DNA from 3 places in the Arthrobacter sp. TJ-263 genome. Region 1 is predicted to be linked to each of the others. Evidence: riboswitches for the same ligand, from Rfam matches in the RefSeq annotation. Region 1 holds a riboswitch; each other region holds the start of a gene.
The links. A riboswitch is a leader RNA that binds a small molecule or an ion and turns the genes downstream of it on or off. The one in region 1 is predicted to bind S-adenosylmethionine.
Positions count from the first base shown of each region.

Region 2: it holds a riboswitch for S-adenosylmethionine, as region 1 does, so the genes downstream of both, AC4D2F_RS13450 (LLM class flavin-dependent oxidoreductase) here and AC4D2F_RS02505 (ABC transporter substrate-binding protein) in region 1, are expected to answer to the same signal.
Region 3: it holds a riboswitch for S-adenosylmethionine, as region 1 does, so the genes downstream of both, AC4D2F_RS11435 (bifunctional o-acetylhomoserine/o-acetylserine sulfhydrylase) here and AC4D2F_RS02505 (ABC transporter substrate-binding protein) in region 1, are expected to answer to the same signal.

Region 1 covers NZ_JBZCNE010000001.1:531,085-536,719, reverse strand. The annotation lists gene AC4D2F_RS02515 (ABC transporter permease) at 1-562, opposite strand, end outside; gene AC4D2F_RS02510 (ABC transporter permease) at 559-1,491, opposite strand; gene AC4D2F_RS02505 (ABC transporter substrate-binding protein) at 1,492-3,153, opposite strand; SAM riboswitch class IV at 3,290-3,417, opposite strand; gene AC4D2F_RS02500 (hypothetical protein) at 3,521-4,249, opposite strand; gene AC4D2F_RS02495 (BON domain-containing protein) at 4,457-4,726, opposite strand; gene AC4D2F_RS02490 (hypothetical protein) at 4,907-5,188, shown strand; gene AC4D2F_RS02485 (hypothetical protein) at 5,185-5,613, shown strand.
Region 2 covers NZ_JBZCNE010000002.1:631,450-637,084, reverse strand. The annotation lists gene AC4D2F_RS13475 (TetR/AcrR family transcriptional regulator) at 1-327, shown strand, start outside; gene AC4D2F_RS13470 (GNAT family N-acetyltransferase) at 324-617, opposite strand; gene AC4D2F_RS13465 (SDR family NAD(P)-dependent oxidoreductase) at 742-1,500, shown strand; gene AC4D2F_RS13460 (hypothetical protein) at 1,867-2,085, opposite strand; gene AC4D2F_RS13455 (helix-turn-helix domain-containing protein) at 2,082-2,702, opposite strand; SAM riboswitch class IV at 2,924-3,037, shown strand; gene AC4D2F_RS13450 (LLM class flavin-dependent oxidoreductase) at 3,074-4,462, shown strand; gene AC4D2F_RS13445 (SDR family oxidoreductase) at 4,762-5,415, shown strand.
Region 3 covers NZ_JBZCNE010000002.1:162,989-168,623, reverse strand. The annotation lists gene AC4D2F_RS11450 (DUF1540 domain-containing protein) at 1-158, opposite strand, end outside; gene AC4D2F_RS11445 (CPBP family intramembrane glutamic endopeptidase) at 349-1,152, shown strand; gene AC4D2F_RS11440 (VOC family protein) at 1,160-1,801, opposite strand; SAM riboswitch class IV at 1,979-2,094, shown strand; gene AC4D2F_RS11435 (bifunctional o-acetylhomoserine/o-acetylserine sulfhydrylase) at 2,175-3,491, shown strand; gene metX (homoserine O-acetyltransferase MetX) at 3,498-4,640, shown strand; gene AC4D2F_RS11425 (hypothetical protein) at 4,755-4,997, shown strand; gene AC4D2F_RS11420 (SGNH/GDSL hydrolase family protein) at 5,110-5,635, opposite strand, start outside.

The DNA of each region.
Region 1 (5,635 bases):
TGATCCGTGCGTAGTAGGCGATGCTGCCGGCACCGATGGCGAGGATCGCGTTCTCCGTCCCTCCGCCGATGATGCCGATCACCACGAGGGCGAGGAGGATCTCCGGGATGGCGAGGGTGACGTCGAGGAAGCGCATCACCGAGGCTTCGACGAGCCGCCCGTTGAGCCCGGCGAGGAGGCCGATGGCGGTCCCGCCGACCACGCCGATCGCGGTCGCGCCGACGCCGATGTACAGCGAGGTGGCGGCTCCGTGGACGATCCGCGTGTAGTTGTCGGCGCCGGAGTCGTCGGTGCCGAACCACGCGGTAGCGCCGGGTGCCTCGAAACTCCTGGCCGGGTCCACGGCGTACGGGTCGGCCGGAGCGAGCAGGCCGGGGGCCAGCACCGCCGCCGCCAGCCACAGGAGGAACGCGGAGGCTGCCAGGATGCCGGGACGCACCCGCCACCGGCGGCGCCGCGTCCGCGGGGTCTCGACAGGGGCCGCCGGGCGGTCCGGGATCCCTGCCGGCGGGGCGGCTGCGGAGGGGACGGCGGGTGCGATGGTGCGCGAGGCGATGCTCATGCGGTCACCACTTTCGGGTCGATGAGCGTGTACAGGAGGTCGATGACGAGGTTCACGACGACGTAGACGGCGGCCGCGAGGAGCACGATCCCGATGATGACCGGCAGGTCCTTGTTGTAGACCGACGCCAGGGTGAGTGATCCGATGCCCTGCCGGCTGAAGAGGGTCTCGACGACCACCGACCCGCCGAGCAGGGCCGCGACGACGAACCCGGACATGGTCATCACGGGGATGGCCGCGTGCCGGAGGGCGTGGCGGATCCTCACCGGGAGGTCTCGCATGCCGCGGGAGCGGGCCGTCAGGATGAACGGCTGCTCCAGGACGTCCTCGAGCTCGTTCCGCAGGACCTGCGAGAGGGTCCCGAAGATCGCCAGGGCGAGGGTGAGGGCGGGAAGGACCAGGGCGGCGGGCCCCTGGTTCCCGCCGATGGGGAACCAGCGCAGCGTGAACGAGAAGACGATCAGCAGCGCGAAGCCGATGATGAAGGTCGGCGTCGCCGCGAAGACCACTTCGATGCCGGAGACGATCGACCGGATCCAGGGGGCCCGGTGCGCGGACAGGATCGCGACCGCGAACGTCAGCGGCAGGGCCACGACGACGGCGGCCGCAGCGAGCGCCGCCGTCGCGCCGATCTGCTGCCCGATGGCTTCCGTGACGGGCAGGCGCAACCGGTAGGACTGTCCGAGGTCCCCCTGGAGGAGGTTCCCGAGGTAGCTGCCGTACTGGACGATGAAGGGCTGGTCGAGCAGGTAGTCGGCACGGACCTGCGCGAGCGTCTCGGCGGTGGGCCGTGCATCGGGTCCTCCGAGGATCAGCAGCGCCGTGTCGCCCGGGATCAGGTAGACCGCGAGGAACGTCAGCGTCGCGGCTCCCCAGAGGACACCGATCCCGACCGCGAGCCGCGTGAGGACGCGCCGGAGCACGGCCATCTACTCGGCCTTCCAGGCGTACGTGAGGACCGGCACCGGGTGGGAGGTGTCCACGGCGACGTCGTGCAGGGTGTTCGCGTAGGCGAACTGGCTCGGATTCTCGTAGAGCGGCACGCCGGGCACGATCTCGAGCAGCCGGTGCTGCGCCTTCGAGTACGCCTCCTCGGCGGCGGGTCCGTCATCGGCCTCACGGGCCGCGGAGAGCAACGCGTCGAGCTGCGGGTCGTTCACGTACGAGGAGTTCTGACCGATCCGCTCACCTGTGATCTCGGAGGAGTGGTAGCGGATGAACAGGACGTCGGTGGTGTTGGTGTGCCACACCCCGGCCAGGGCGTCGTAGTCGCCGGCGTAGCGGAGTTCGGTGAGCTGCGCCTGGGGGAGCTGGATGATCTGGAGGTCGAAGCCGACCTTCCGCGCCTCACCCTGGAGCTGCACGAGCAGCGGGCTCGGCGTGGAACTCTCCACCGTGGGCACCTCGACCGTGAGCCGCTTCCCGTCCCGCGTGCGGAAGCCCTCGTCGTCCCGCCCGGTCCAGCCGGCGTCGTCGAGCAGCTGGTTCGCCCGCTCGGGGTCGTGGGTCAGCACGCCCTCCACGGACGGGTCGTAGTACTTGCTCTCCTTCGACAGGAAGCCGTCGATCGGGGTGTAGGTGCCGAAGCCGAGGCTCTCCGTGACGGCTCCCGTGTCCACGGCGGCGGCGAACGCCTGGCGGACCGCGAGGTCGTCGAACGGCGCCCGGTCGAGGTTGAAGCTCAGCACGTAGGGGCTGCCGGTGCGGGGCAGGTTCTCGTAGGTGAAGTCCGGGTCCGCCTGGACCGCGGCGGCGTTCTGCGGCGCGAGGTTCTCGGTCAGGTCGTACTGCCCCGAGACGAGGGACTGGTGGCGGATGACGGGTTCGCTGACGAGGGTGACCTCCACACCGTCGAGGTGCGCTTCGCCGTCACCGTCCAGCCATTCCGGCGCCCAGTCGTAGCCGTCCCGTTTGGTGTAGCTGATGCTCTGGCCAGGCTTGTAGTCGGCGACGGTGAAGGGACCGGTGCCGATCGGCTCCTGGCACAGCGTCTCGGGGGACTCGGAGATGGCCTTGCCCGAGTTCATGCCGAGCCAGGACTGCGCGAGCGTGTAGAGGAACGGCGTGTAGGGGTACGCGAGGTGCGCTTCGAAGGTGTACTCGTCGATCACGGTGCCGTCCACGTACGGGGCGATGTACGCGGCGGCGAGGGGCGACTTCGTGGCGGGGTCCCTCATGTGCTCGAAGTTCTGCCCGAGGACCTCCGCGTTCCAGGGGGAGCCGTCGCTGAAGGTGACGCCCTGCTTCAGGCGGAACGTGTACGTCTTGCCGTCCTCCGAGACCTCCCAGGACTCCGCGAGGTACGGCGCGATCTCCCCGTTCTCGTCGAGGGTCACCACGTTGTCGTAGATCAGGCGCCCCAGGAACTGTTGCTGCGTCGCCGAGATGCCGTGCCCGTCGAGGCACCCCGGCTCGGCCGAGATGGACACGTCGAGGACGCCGCCGGCCACCGGCTCGCCGTCGGTGACGGCGGACGGGCTCGCCGGCCCGGCGCAACCGGTCAGGAGGGCGAGGAGGCCGACGGCGGACAGGGCGGTGACATGTCCGAAGTAGTTTCGATTTCGGGCAGGACGAAGTACGGATGCATTCATGGAGAATTCCTCGGAAAGGCGTTCCGGCGCAACGCACAGCGCATTACGCAGGGAATGGGAAGAAAAGGGAAAGACGCGCAGAAGGCGCCGGGATCCTGCTAGGGGAAGGCGGTACAGCTCATGATGAGTGCCTTTCGAAGTGCTCTTGCCCGCGCCGGACCGGCACTGAGTGCCAAGGCGAAGGCCGCTTCGTCATCCGAACCACCCACGAACATGGGGTTGGTGCGCGGCCTAGTCGGAGCTTGGCGGCCGCGTCTCTTGAAGCTGCAATTACTATAAGCATGCCCCTCGATCGATTCGGTCAACAAGAAGTTATGTGACTACGACTATGCGCGGGCCCGGCAGCGCCCGGGGATAAGGCCGGGTATCACGATCGGAAGCGCCGGCCCGCCGGCAGATGTCGCCACGTGCTGCGGGCACCGGTCCCTGGGGCGCGTGCCGCGCGCAGCGCGTAGAGGATGGTCAGGAGATCGATCCCCTCCTGGCCGAACGCGCCGGCCAGTGGGGGGACGAGTCCCAGGGCGGCGCCCGTCATCAACACGAGGCTCAGGGCGATGCCGATGCCGATGCTCTGCAGCGCTATGCGCAGGGTCCGCTTGCCGATGATCACGGCCTCTGTGACTTTCGCGAGGTCGTCGACGGTGATGATCACCTCCGCCGATTCGCTGGCCGCCGTCGATCCCGGCGCCCCCACGTAGACGGCGGTTTCCCCCGGAGCCGGGGGAGGGTCCGGGACGCGCCCGACGATGCCTTCCACGAAGCGGCGTTTGCCGACGGCGATCGCGGTCCCCGCGACCTCGGCGCGAGGACCTCGTCCTCGGTGAGGGGTCCCGCCGTCGGGGCGAGGACGATCCCGCCCATCAGTGGCGTGACGGAGGTCAGGGTGCCGGTCGTGTCGAAGGCGACGCTCCGGGCCCGCGCGAGCTGCTCCAACGCCTGGGTGAGCCGAGCGGGGTGCCCGCTCGAGCAGTGCCCGTAGCTGCGTCTGGGCGCGTGCGGACGCGAACTCGTCCAGTGCCTGCCCGCAGGCGATCATCAGCACGACGACGATGCTTGCGTGGTACTCGCCGGTGACGGCTGTCGTGACGATGGCCATCAACGCCAGGAGGTCGACGCCCGATGGCCCTCCGGATGTCCTTGAGCATGCCGAAAGCCTGTACGGTCGCGAGCCCGGGGGAATAGGACGTCGCGATGATCTGCGCGGCGGCCGATGTGCATGCGCGTCAGCCTAGGCCGCGGCACGGAGGGCGTGCAGGGCCCTTGTGCCCCGATCCGCCAGCGTGTCAGGCATCGCGTGAGGTGGTCAGGTGGGTCCCGAGGAGACGGTCAGGTTGTTGTAGACGGCGCGGACGGCCGGGTCGCACCAGCAGGCGAAGCCTGCGCGTGACTTGTCTTCGCGGCGCAAGGCGATTCCGGAAAGCACCACGATGCCCTCCGTCACGGTGATGTCCAGGATCGCGCAGTCGGCCGCGCGGCGGACCGCGTGGCGCAGCAGATCCTCGAGTGATGCGGGACTACTCGCCCCGCGTACTCCTCCATCCTCGACGAGGTGGTTGTCGACCGACGTCGTCATCCGTCCACTGTGCGCCGGGCACCGGTTCCCGTGCAGGGTCCAAGGTCCTTCCCCGGCCGTCCCGGCCCGCGGGTCCGGGCGGAGGACGACGCCGGATGGGACTTTAGGCCCTAGTAGTCGGTTGATGACTCGCGTGTGATGTTCGTGCAAAGCGAGACACCGATCCGAGAGGTTCGCACAGTGACCAACATCAGTTCAATTTGGACGAGGATCGATCCTGGAGTGCAGCAGTGGGTTCTCGCGAACCCGGGATGCCTGGTCCTGCCGCGCACTCTGGTGAATCGGGTGGAAGCAAGCATCGGCGAGAGCCTGCATGCGGACGACCACGGGGAGTACTGGTTCTCCGGCGAGGAGCTCGTGTTCCTGAAGGCGCGTCGTCGGGCACAGGAACTCGGCGGGTACAGCGCGGATGGGCAGGGCAGCATCCGATGGGACGACCACGCAGAGATGCTGGACCGGTGAGGAGGCGTCCAATCGCGGCCGGCGGTGTGACCCGGGGATCGGCGAGGACCGCCTACCGTCGGGGAGGGACCACTGCCCTCGGTGCCGAGTCCGAGGAGACGATGCGGCGGCGCGCGATGGCGATGCACCCCTCGGCCTCCAACCGGAAGCTCAAGATCCTCGTCAGCGCCGACGCCGAAGCGCACATCGTGCAGATCCTCGTGCACGGCTGCGTGTCTGCGGTCAACCTGCACGCCCTCGACCTCGTGGTGAGACGGGCAGCCACCCTGTCACCGGGAACGAACGTCGTTCTCGACCTGAGCGAAGCGCAGGCCTGGGACTCGGTGCGGACCGATCTTCGCCCCGAGTCGATCACCGCGCGTCTGACCGCGCAGGGGACCGCACCCGCGCCCTTCCCTCTGGGGGTCATACCGCCCGCACCCTAGGGTGCGGGGCAACGGACAGGTG
Region 2 (5,635 bases), on a different contig from region 1:
ATCTTCGACTACCTCGCGCAGTGGTTCGGCGAGGACTCCTTCCGCGGCTGCGGCTTCATCAACAGTTTCGCCGAACTCGGTGCCATGAGCCCTGAGGTCGCCGAGTACGCGAGAAAGCACAAGGAGTCGTTCCAGGAGTACGTCGGAGACCTTGCGGAGGCGGCGGGCGCTCCGCCGTACCTGGCGCCGCAGCTGTCGATCCTGGCTGAAGGCGCGCAGACGACGGCGGCGATCGCCGGTTCCTCGGAGGCTGCGGGTCAGGCGCGCCGGGCGGCGGAGGTACTCATCGACGCGGCCCTGCGTGAAGGGATCAGGGGAGCGGCCTAGGCCGTCAGGTCCTGGTAGTCGGGGTTGTCCTCGATGAAGGCCGCCACGAATTCGCACTGCGGAACGACCGTGAGGTGTTGCCCGCGGGCGTCGTCGAGCGCGTACCGGATGAGGGTGCTTCCGATTCCCCGACCCTCGACGCCCTGATCCACGACCGTGTGCGTGAAGGTGATCGTGTCGTCGGACAGTTCGTAGGCGGCAGTGCCGACGGGGCTGCCGTGGAGGGTGGCTTCATAGCGGCTCTCGGCCTCGTTGTGGCTGACCTGGACGTCCGTGGAATCGGTGCTCATCCAGTCACCCTTGCATCCGTGATGGCAGGGGTCAACGAACGCGATCAGGTGGTACGCCGTTCGCTTTCCTGCGGAGGAGCAGGCCTCCCCGCTGTGCCGCCGCCCACGATGTACGGTCTGAACCATGACCTCGAACATTCTGGTGACCGGTGCAAGCAGGGGCATCGGCGCGGCCATCGCCCATGATCTCGCAGGGCGTGGACACCGCGTCGCAGTCCACGCCGGTCGTGATGAGCACGCCGCTACCGCTGTGTGCGAAGCGCTTCCAGGGGACGGTCACGTGGTGGTCGTCGGGGATGTCGGCGACCCCGAGGCCTGCCGGCGCATCGTCGACGGGGCCGTGGGCGGACTGGGTGGTCTCGACGTCCTGGTGAACAACGCCGGCATGTTCGTGGCGCACCCCATCGATGCCGTGTCCTTCGAGGACTGGCAGGGAGCATGGCGTCGCACGCTGGATGTGAACCTCCTGGGGCCCGCGAACCTGGCCTGGCTCGTCGCGCGGCACCTCCTGGACCGACCGGCGGGGCCTGAAGGTGGACGGCTTGTGAGTGTCGGGTCACGCGGAGCCTACCGGGGTGAACCCGTCACGTCTGCCTACGGCGCGAGCAAGGCGGCGCTGCACTCCATGACCCAGTCTCTCGCCGTAGCGCTCGCTCCCCGCGGAATCCTCGCGGCCGCCGTCGCACCGGGGTTCGTCGAGACCGACATGGGCAGAACCGTGCTCGACGGTCCGGGCGGCGACGCGGTGCGCGCACAGAGTCCGTTCAACCGTGTCGCGACGCCGGAAGAGGTGGCGCAGACGGTCGCCTGGCTGGCAATCGATGCTCCGCTCTGGGTCAGCGGCACCGTGGTGGACGTCAACGGGGCGTCCTACCTGAGGTAGTCGGCGCGGTGTGTCCGGCCGGCGGGAGCTGCCGGGGTGCGTCCTACCTGCGGTGGTCGGCGCGGTGTGTCCGGCCTGCGGGAGGCGCCGGGGTGCGTCCTACTGCGGGAGTTGTCGGGGTGCGTCCTACCTGCGGTGGTTGTCGCTATGGGTCTGACCCGCGGGAGGCGCCGGGGCGGGTCCTACCTGCGGTGGTTGTCGCGGTGTGTCCGGCCTGCGGGAGGCGCCGGGGCGGGTCCTACCTGCGGTGGTTGGCGCGGTGCGTCCGGCCTGTGGTCGTTGCACGGTGCGTCCTCTTCGGTGGTCGCCGGGTGTGTTTGGAGGAGGTGGCTGCCGCCTGCCCGGAGGACGATACCCGCAGCGCGGCTAGAGGAGATGGATGCTGCTGTGGGCGAGGGCTTGCAGGTCGGACCTGCGCTCGAGGTGGCGGTGGAAGAGCTCCCCGTTGGTACCGTCCGCGGAGGCCAGTGACGATCCTGCTGCGATGAAGGCAGTGCCCAGGCGAATGAGCGTCCGGGACGCGAGACCTCCCCGGGGTGGGCCGGCGAGCGGCGGGTAGCCGGCGTGAAGGGCTGTGCTGGTCATGACGACTCCTGCAGGTCGATGAGGGGGAAGGCGTTGAAGTGGATCTGGACCGGGCGGGTTGCCGGGGTGCCCGGCTCGGAGCGGTAGGCGTCGAGCTTCTCGCGAAGGACCTCGCTCATGTCGAGGGCGAGGGCGGCGAGTTGGTCCGCCGTCAGGTGGGCGTTCATCGTTGCGATCACGGCTGCGTCCGCCCATTCGGGTGGGACGGACTCGGAGCCACTGGCCATGAAGGTGGCGAGTGCCTCGGATCGGCCGCGTTCGAACTGGCGGTTCACCTGCCGCGCGGCTTCCCGTGTGGTGGGGTCCTGCTCGAGTTCGGGAGTGCTGAGGGTCAGGGACCCCCGGGGCCGTTCCCACCACCGCTCACGGGCGGACCCGCGATCCGCCACCTCCCGGACGAGCCCGTAACGCGCCAGCTGCCTCAGGTGGTAGCTCGTAGCCCCACTCGACTCGCCGATGCGTTTGCCGATGCTGCTCGCGGTCTGCGGCCCGTAGCTGGACAGGACCTCGAGCAGCTGGATCCTGAGGGGGTGAGCGAGGGCCTTGAGTGCTGCCCCGTCGATGACGCGGTCGCCGTCGTTTGCGGGCTGTCTTCCACTGCCGGTGGCTTCATCCATGACATCAGTGCGCCATTGCAAAGAACTATTTGCAATGGTTTCTTTGCACTTCCTGCTGTTCTCTTCGCCCAGTGCGCACTACCGCCGTCGGGCATTCGCCGGACAGGGGATATTCGACGTGCGGCAGGTGCTGGCCGGGCATCGGGGAGGCTGGACGCGTGACGCCCGGTGACGACGGCGGGTGGACGGCGGCGTCTCGGCCCACTTACGCTCGTGAGCAGAATCAAGAGCTCCAACGCAAAACCCTGGTTCGTTGGACGGCAACCCTCTCGCTGTAGTGGGGTGCCCCAGGTGAGGATTCGGCCCGGCACAGGCAGTGCGGGCAAGTATGGCGCTTCCGCCACGGCAGTGCCCCGACATGAGGAATCTTCATGCCCACATCACCGCGCCGTATCCGCTTCAACGCTTTCGACATGAACTGCGTGGGTCATCAGTCGCCGGGGCTGTGGCGCCACCCCGACGACCAGTCGTGGCGCTACAAGGACCTGAGCTACTGGGCCGACCTGGCGAAGACCCTCGAGAAGGGCTTGTTCGACGGCGTCTTCATCGCCGATGTCCTCGGCACGTACGACGTCTACGGCGGGTCCAACGAGGCCACCCTGCGGCAGGGGACGCAGACGCCGGTCAACGACCCGTTCCTGCTCGTCTCCGCGATGGCGCTCGTCACCGAGCACCTCGGGTTCGGCGTCACGGCAGGCACCGCCTACGAGCACCCCTATCCCTTCGCGCGCCGGCTCTCCACGCTGGACCATCTCACCAAGGGGCGGGTCGGCTGGAACGTGGTGACCGGGTATCTTCCTTCTGCCGCACGCAACATGGGCCAGGAGGACCAACTCGAGCACGATGCGCGCTACGACCACGCGGATGAGTACCTCGAGGTCCTCTACAAGCTGCTCGAGGGGTCCTGGGAGGACGACGCCGTGGTCCGCGACCGCGAGGCGGGCGTCTTCACGGATCCGGCCAAGGTCCACGACATCAACCACGACGGCAAGTACTTCAAGGTGCCGGGGATCCATCTCAGCGAGCCGTCGCCGCAGCGGACGCCGGTCATCTTCCAGGCCGGCGCGTCCTCCCGTGGCATCGCCTTCGCGGCCGGCAACGCGGAAGCGGTGTTCGTCGCTGCACCCACGAAGGAGAGGCTGAAGGACGTGGTCAGGAAGATCCGGGATGCCGTCGAAGCCGAGGGGCGTGACCGCTACTCGGTGCGGATCTACACGCTGCTCACCATCATCACGGACAAGACGGAGGAGAAGGCCCAGGCCAAGCACGCCGACTACCAGCAGTACGTCAGCTACGAGGGAGCCCTCGTGCTCGTCTCGGGGTGGCTGGGCGTGGATCTCTCCGTCTACGACCCGGACGAGCCGCTCGGCAACGTCAAGTCCAACGCCATCCAGTCCGCCGTGGCCAACTTCCAGAAGGTGAACGACGACGGCTCGCCGTGGACCGTGCGGGACATCGCCGAGTCGGCGGGGATCGGTGGGCTCGGTCCGCGCATCGTCGGCTCGGGTGTGCAGGTCGCCGATGAACTCCAGGCGTGGGTGGAGGAGACCGACGTCGACGGCTTCAACCTCGCCTATGCAATCACCCCGGGGACTTTCGAGGACATCATCGAGTTCGTCGTGCCGGAGCTGCAGAAGCGTGGTGCGTACCCGACGGAGTACACGGAAGGAACATTGCGGCAGAAGCTGTTCGGGAAGGGCGATCGTCTGCCCGAGGAGCATCGCGGTGCGCGGTACCGACTCCAGACGATCCGCCCCTGACATGTCAGCCGGGTCTGTCGGGCATCGACCCCTCGGCGGTGCGGTGCTGACGTGTCAGTCGGGTCTGCACGCTCACGCGTCGGCTATTGACGCCTCGCTGGGTCCAGCACCGGCAGTCCGGCCCGTCCGGTCGGACGTGTCAGCAGGGCCCCGAGATGTCCTGAGCATTGGCGGCGGTCCTGGGGAATAGGCCTGCGCTGGCGGCGGAACACCCGCAGGAAGGTGGCCAGCCCGAGGTGCGGGGACTAGCGTCGAAGACAAGGTATCCGACGACCAGTCATTCGACAGAAGGAGTTCCCATGTCACGCGTAGCCATCATCGGTGGGCACGGAAAAGTAGCCCTGCACCTCACGAAGATCCTCACGAGCCAGGGTCACCAGGTCAGTTCGATCTTCCGCAACCAGGACCATGCCGGCGATGTCGAGCAGGCGGGCGCGACCCCCGTGGTCGCTGACGTCTCCGAGTTGTCGGTGGCGCAGATGACTGAAGTCTTCCGTGGCCACGACGCCGTCGTCTGGTCTGCCGGTGCAGGTGGCGCGAGCCCTGAGGCAACGTATGCCGTGGATCGTGACGCGGCGATTCGTTCGATGGACGCTGCCCAGGAAGCGTCGGTGGGCCGCTATGTCATGGTGTCCTACCTCGGGGCACGCAAGGACCACGGAGTCCCCGAGGACAACGGCTTCTTCCACTATGCCGAATCGAAGGCTGCGGCTGATGAGCACCTGCGCAACTCGGAACTGGCCTGGACCATTCTCCAGCCCGGAGTTCTCACGACCGATCCGGGAACCGGCATGATCGAGGTGTCTGCCGAGCCGCAGCAGGACTCGGTGGCCCGCGAGGACGTCGCGCTCGTGGCCGCAGTCGTGCTTGGCAACCTCGGCACAGTGGACAAGACCATCCAGTTCAACAGCGGTGAGACGCCGGTGGCGGAGGCCATCGAAGCAGCACTGTAGTCCAGGTCCGCGAGGTGAAGGCGACGTCCTATTGTGGGCGTCGCCTTCTGCGTGCCAGGCGACCGTCGCCCTCGGTGTGTCGCGGGGGACGGTCCTGATTCACGAAGGCCGGCACCTGGCACGTGGTAGACGGGGCACCGCACGCGCGACATGCATCCGGCGGACCGGGCGCATCGGGGTGCACCGCTCCGAACGGACCTGACGGACCTGACGCATCGGG
Region 3 (5,635 bases), on a different contig from region 1:
AGGACCTTGGGCAGGCCGCCGTGGACACCGATGTCGATGAAGGTGGCGCACGCTGCGTGGTCCTCTTCTCCGCCTACTGTGATGGCGGCTGCGTTGCAATGGGAATGGTCGTTGAAGGAACAACTGGCGACACTGCATTCTGCAACTTGTGTGCTCATGACGAAGGTCCTCCCTGGTTCAGCTGCCCGGCCGGGCTGCATCCTGCGTCCACGGTAGGCCTGATGGAGGCGATCAAAAAGACCCAATCGGGTGACGTAATCCGCGGCTCGGGGTGGCGCATCTCTATCGCCTGACCGACGACGACGGGATCCGGGGACAGGCCGTCCTTCCCGCTGGCAGGATAGCGTCATGACTGCCGAGTCCTCGTCCTCCACCGCCCCGTCCGCAGCGGGAGGTTCCGTGGATCCGCTCCCGAGGCGGCGGATCACCGCAGAACTGCTGATCGTCTTCGGGCTCTCCCTGGGGCAGTCCGGCGTGTACGCCGTCGTGAGCCTCGCGGACAAGCTCACGCGGGGACCCCTCGCGGGCCAGACCACCACCCTGAACCCGGTGCTGAACGAGCGCGAGTACTTCGACCTCGCCTACCAGCTCCTGGACATCCTCTTCGCGCTGATGCCCGTGGCCCTGGTCCTGTTCCTGCTCAGCGGTCCCGGCGTCTCGGCCGTCCGGCGCCTGGGCCTCACCTTCGAGCAGCCGCTGCGCACCGTCGGTTTCGGGGTGGGGCTCGCCGCGATCATCGCCGTCGGAACGCTCGGGGTGTACGCGGGAGGCCGCGCGCTCGGCATCACGACGGCGCTCGTGCCGGCCGCGCTCGACGACTACTGGTGGACCATCCCGGTACTCGTGCTGTCCGCGCTCCGGCACGCGGTGCTCGAGGAGGTCATCGTGGTCGGGTACCTGTTCATCCGCCTGCGGGACCTCGGCTGGTCCACCCCCGCAATCATCATCACGAGTGCCCTCATCCGGGGCAGCTACCACCTCTACCAGGGGTTCGGGCCGTTCATCGGGAACGTGCTGATGGGCCTGCTGTTCGCCTGGTTCTACACGCGGACACGACGGGTCATGCCGCTCGTGATCGCCCACGCGCTCATCGACATCACGGGCTTCGTCGGCTACGCGCTGCTCGGGCCGGCCCTGGGGATCGGCACGTGACCGGAGCCTAGATCTCGACGCGACCGCTGTCGGTCTCGAACGTCACCGACATGACCCCGGGCGTCCCGTTGGGGGCGATCCACTGGACCTGCACGCCGTCGAGCGTCCTCTCGACGTCCGTCCCGAGCCAGTCGGTCACCCGCTCGGACGAGCCGGCGATGGTGAGGCAGTCCAGCTTCACCGAGGCGGGGCGGGCCTTCGAGGGGTGGAGGTCCTCCGTGCCGTCGTCCCAGCGGAGCAGGTAGGGGACCTGGGGGTCCGCGATGAGTCCCTTGATGCCGATCTGCTGCCAGGTGAGCTCCTGGCCGTCCGGGAACTTCCGGTTGCCGGGCACCGCGCTGCGCCCGAGGCGCTCCTCGAACGGTGCCAGATCGTCGACGGCGACGCACCAGCCCATCCAGCCTCCGCCGGCCTCGGAGCGGGCGCGGACGGCCTGGCCGAACGGAGCCTTGTCCGACGCCGGGTGGTTCAGCACCTCGACGACCTCCAGATACTGGCCGTTGACCAGGGGGAAGATCATGTTGCGGGTGCCGAAGCGGGGGTGCACACCACCCTTCACCGGCTCCACGCCGAGCTTGGCCGAGATTCGATCGGCCGTCGCGGCAAGTCCATCGGGTTCGCAGGCATAAGATACATGGTCCAGGCGCATGCGGCTATCTTGGCACTAAGTGATCTGGGTCTCGACTAAGGCTTGCCTTACTCCCGGGAGCGTGTCCTGGGAGCCGATCGGGAGCCGACGTCGGGCGCACCGGGAGCGTGCCCTCGGGCGGCTTCACGGAGGGTCACACGGTTGCCGGATCCGCCCGGATCGGTTTACATGAATGCAGGTCATGAGTGCCAGCACACAGCCCCGGCTTGCTGGCCGGCAACCCTCCAACCGCGGTGGGGTGCCCCGGGTGAAGACCAGGTCCGGCGCCCATCGGCGCCGTTCAAGCGCGGGCTCCTGCGGGGTCCGGTCTCCCGGAGCGGCGTCCACCGGCCGGAGCATCGGACAGGCGGAGCCCCTGATCAGAGGGAACACCATGTCCAACGATTGGTCCTTTGAAACACGCCAGATCCACGCCGGCCAGGTGCCGGATGCCACCACAGGGGCGCGTGCGCTCCCCATCTACCAGACGACGTCGTTCGTCTTCCCGAGCGCGGAGAGCGCCGCGAACCGGTTCGCGCTGACCGAACTCGAGCCCATCTACACGCGGATCGGCAACCCGACCCAGGAGGTCGTGGAGACCCGCATCGCAAGCCTCGAAGGCGGCGTCGGCGCGCTCCTGCTGGCCTCCGGCCAGGCCGCCGAGACGTTCGCCGTGCTGAACATCGCGGAGGCGGGGGACCACATCGTGGCCAGCCCCAGCCTCTACGGCGGCACCTACAACCTCTTCAAGCACACGCTGAAGAAGTTCGGGATCGAGACCACGTTCGTCGAGGACCCGGACGACCTCGGGCAGTGGCGCGCGGCACTCCGGCCGAGCACCAAGCTCTTCTTCGGCGAGGTGGTCTCCAATCCGCGGCAGGACGTCCTCGACATCGAGGGCATCAGCGCCGTCGCCCACGAGCACGGCATCCCCCTGATCGTCGACAACACGCTGTCCACGCCGTACCTGATCCGGCCCATCGAATGGGGAGCGGACATCGTGGTGCACTCGGCCACCAAGTACCTCGGCGGGCACGGCAACGCCATCGCCGGGGTCATCGTGGACTCGGGCAACTTCGACTTCGCGCAGGACCCCGAACGGTTCCCGGGCTTCAACACGCCGGACGAGAGCTATCAGGGGCTCGTGTACGCCCGCGATCTCGGGGTGGGCAGTGCGCTGGGCGCCAACCTCGCCTACATCCTCAAGGCCCGCGTCCAGCTGCTCCGCGATCTCGGCTCTGCCGTCTCCCCGTTCAACGCCTTCCTGATCGCCCAGGGACTGGAGACCCTCAGCCTGCGCATGGAACGCCACGTGCAGAACGCGCAGGCGGTCGCCGAGTGGCTGGAGGGGCACGACGACGTCGAGCGCGTCACCTACGCGGGGCTCTCCTCGAGTCCGTGGTACGAGCGCGGGAGGAAGTACGGACCCAACGGCACGGGGGCGATCGTGAGCTTCGACATCGCCGGAGGGCTGGAGGCGGGGAAGCGCTTCGTCGACGGCCTCGAACTGCACTCGCACGTCGCGAACGTGGGCGACGTCCGCTCGCTGGTCATCCACCCCGCGTCCACGACGCACAGCCAGCTCGGGGCGGAGGCGCAGCTCACCGCGGGCGTCCGGCCTGGCCTGGTGCGACTGTCGGTCGGCGTCGAGAACATCACCGACATCCTCGCCGATCTGGATGCGGGCTTCCGCGCCGCCAAGGGAGCCTGACCGTTCGTGACCACGTACCCTCCTGCTCCGCTGCCCGCATGGACCGACGACGCACCTCCCCAGGGGGACGGGCTGCTCCGTGTCGCGTCGATCGGGCCGCTGGTCCTCGAGACCGGGGGTGAGCTGCCCGACGTCCAGCTGGCGTTCGAGACCTGGGGCCGGCTGGACCGGGACGGCTCCAACGCCGTCCTCGTGCAGCACGCCCTGACCGGCAGCTCGCACGTGGCCCGTGGCGCCTCGGAGGAGGAGGGCTGGTGGGACTCGCTCGTGGGCCCCGGCCGCACGGTGGACACCGACCGTTACTTCGTGGTGGCCGTCAACATGCTGGGAGGCTGCTACGGCTCGACGGGGCCGGCCAGCCTGGCACCCGACGGCGAACCCTGGGGTGCGCGGTTCCCCTTCGTCACCATCCGCGACGCCGTCCGCGCGGAGGGCCTGCTCGCCGACCAGCTCGGTATCCGGCGCTGGCACTCCGTGCTCGGCGGGTCGATGGGCGGCGCCCGGGCCCTCGAATGGGCACTCATGTACCCGCAGCGGGTGGAGCGGTGCGCCGTCATCGCCTGCACTGCCGCCAGTTCGGCCGAACAGATAGCGTTCGCCCAGGCACAGCTGCAGGCCATCCGGCTCGACCCCGCCTACCGCGGCGGCGACTACTACGGCGGCCCGCATCCGGAGGCGGGCCTCGGTATCGCGCGGCGGATCGCGCACATCACCTACCGCGCGGAGCAGGAACTGGAAGCACGCTTCGGTCGCGCGGAGCAGGACGCCGAGCAGCCCCTCGGGGCCGTCCTGCCCGCCGACCGGGGCCGCTACCGGGTGGAGAGCTACCTCGACCACCAGGCCGACAAGCTCGTGGACCGTTTCGACGCCAACAGCTACGTGATCCTCACCGAGGCGCTGATGAGCCACGACGCCGCGCGTGATCGCGGAAGCCTGGAGGACGTCCTGGGGGCGGCGACGTCGGAGTTCTTCATCGCCGCGGTGGACACGGACCGCCTGTACTTCCCCTGGCAGTCGCACCGGCTCGCGGCCGGCCTGCCCGGCGATGTCCCCGTCCACATGATCTCCTCGCCCATGGGCCACGACGCCTTCCTCACCCAGATCCACCAGCTCGACCACCAGCTCGGGTCGGCCTTCTACGGCTGGTAGCCGATTCCCCCGGCAAGCACCTAGGGTGGCAGTAAGCCTGCTTAGGAAGTGGTGGCGGGCCCGTCCGGGGCAAGGGTCCCGGACGCATCGATCCGCGAGGAAGAGGAGCTGTTCATGGAACTGAGCACCATCGGCTGGAACCAGGAAGCCCGCGACAAGATCCTGCTCGACGCCGACCGCGCGCTGCAGGGTGCGGTCCGGGAGGCCGCGGAGACCATGGACGGGAAGTCCCGCGACGAGGTCTACGAGTTCCTCTTCCAGAAGCTGCAGCCGCAGTTCGTCGACTTCAAGCCCGGGCCGGATCTCAGCGCCTGCGCCGACGCCGTGGCCAACGGTGAGGTCTCGCTCGACGGCTGAGTCCCGGCGGCCGGACCGCTGACGCACGATAGAGCCGACGCACGATGGAGCAGGGATGACCGGGCGGAAGCCCGGTCATCCCTGTCGTCCGGGCGAGGGGCCGCGGCGGGAGCTAGCCCGCGGTGCCCGGCGGCATGCCCGGACCGAAGATGGGCCCGGGCTCGGGACGCTTCGCGATCACGCCGTCGCCGGAGGACTGGTGCCGGAGCCGCCGCAGCACCCAGGGTACGAGGTGCTCGCGCGCCCAGACGAGGTCCTCGGACCGTGCCGTCCGCCAGCTCCGCGCCGGCAGGTCCTTGGGCTGCAGCGGCAGCAGGGTGTGCCGGACGGCGAGGGTGTCGAGCACCATGGCGGCGATGGTGTGGTGCCCGAGGGGGGAGAAGTGCAGCCGGTCCGCGGACCACATCTGCGGATTGGTGAGCTGGCGGAGTGCCCACATGTCGCCGATGACCGCTTCGTGCCGGGCGGCGATGGTGCGCAGGTTCTCGTTGTAGATGGCGGTCCTCGACCGCACGCTCCCGAGGACCGTCTCGCGGACGTCGGGCCCCGTGAGCAGGACGACCGTCGCGCCGGAAGCGCCGAGGGTCCCGACCACCGGGTCGAGCTTCTCGGCGAGCAGGTCCGGGTCCCCGCCGCGG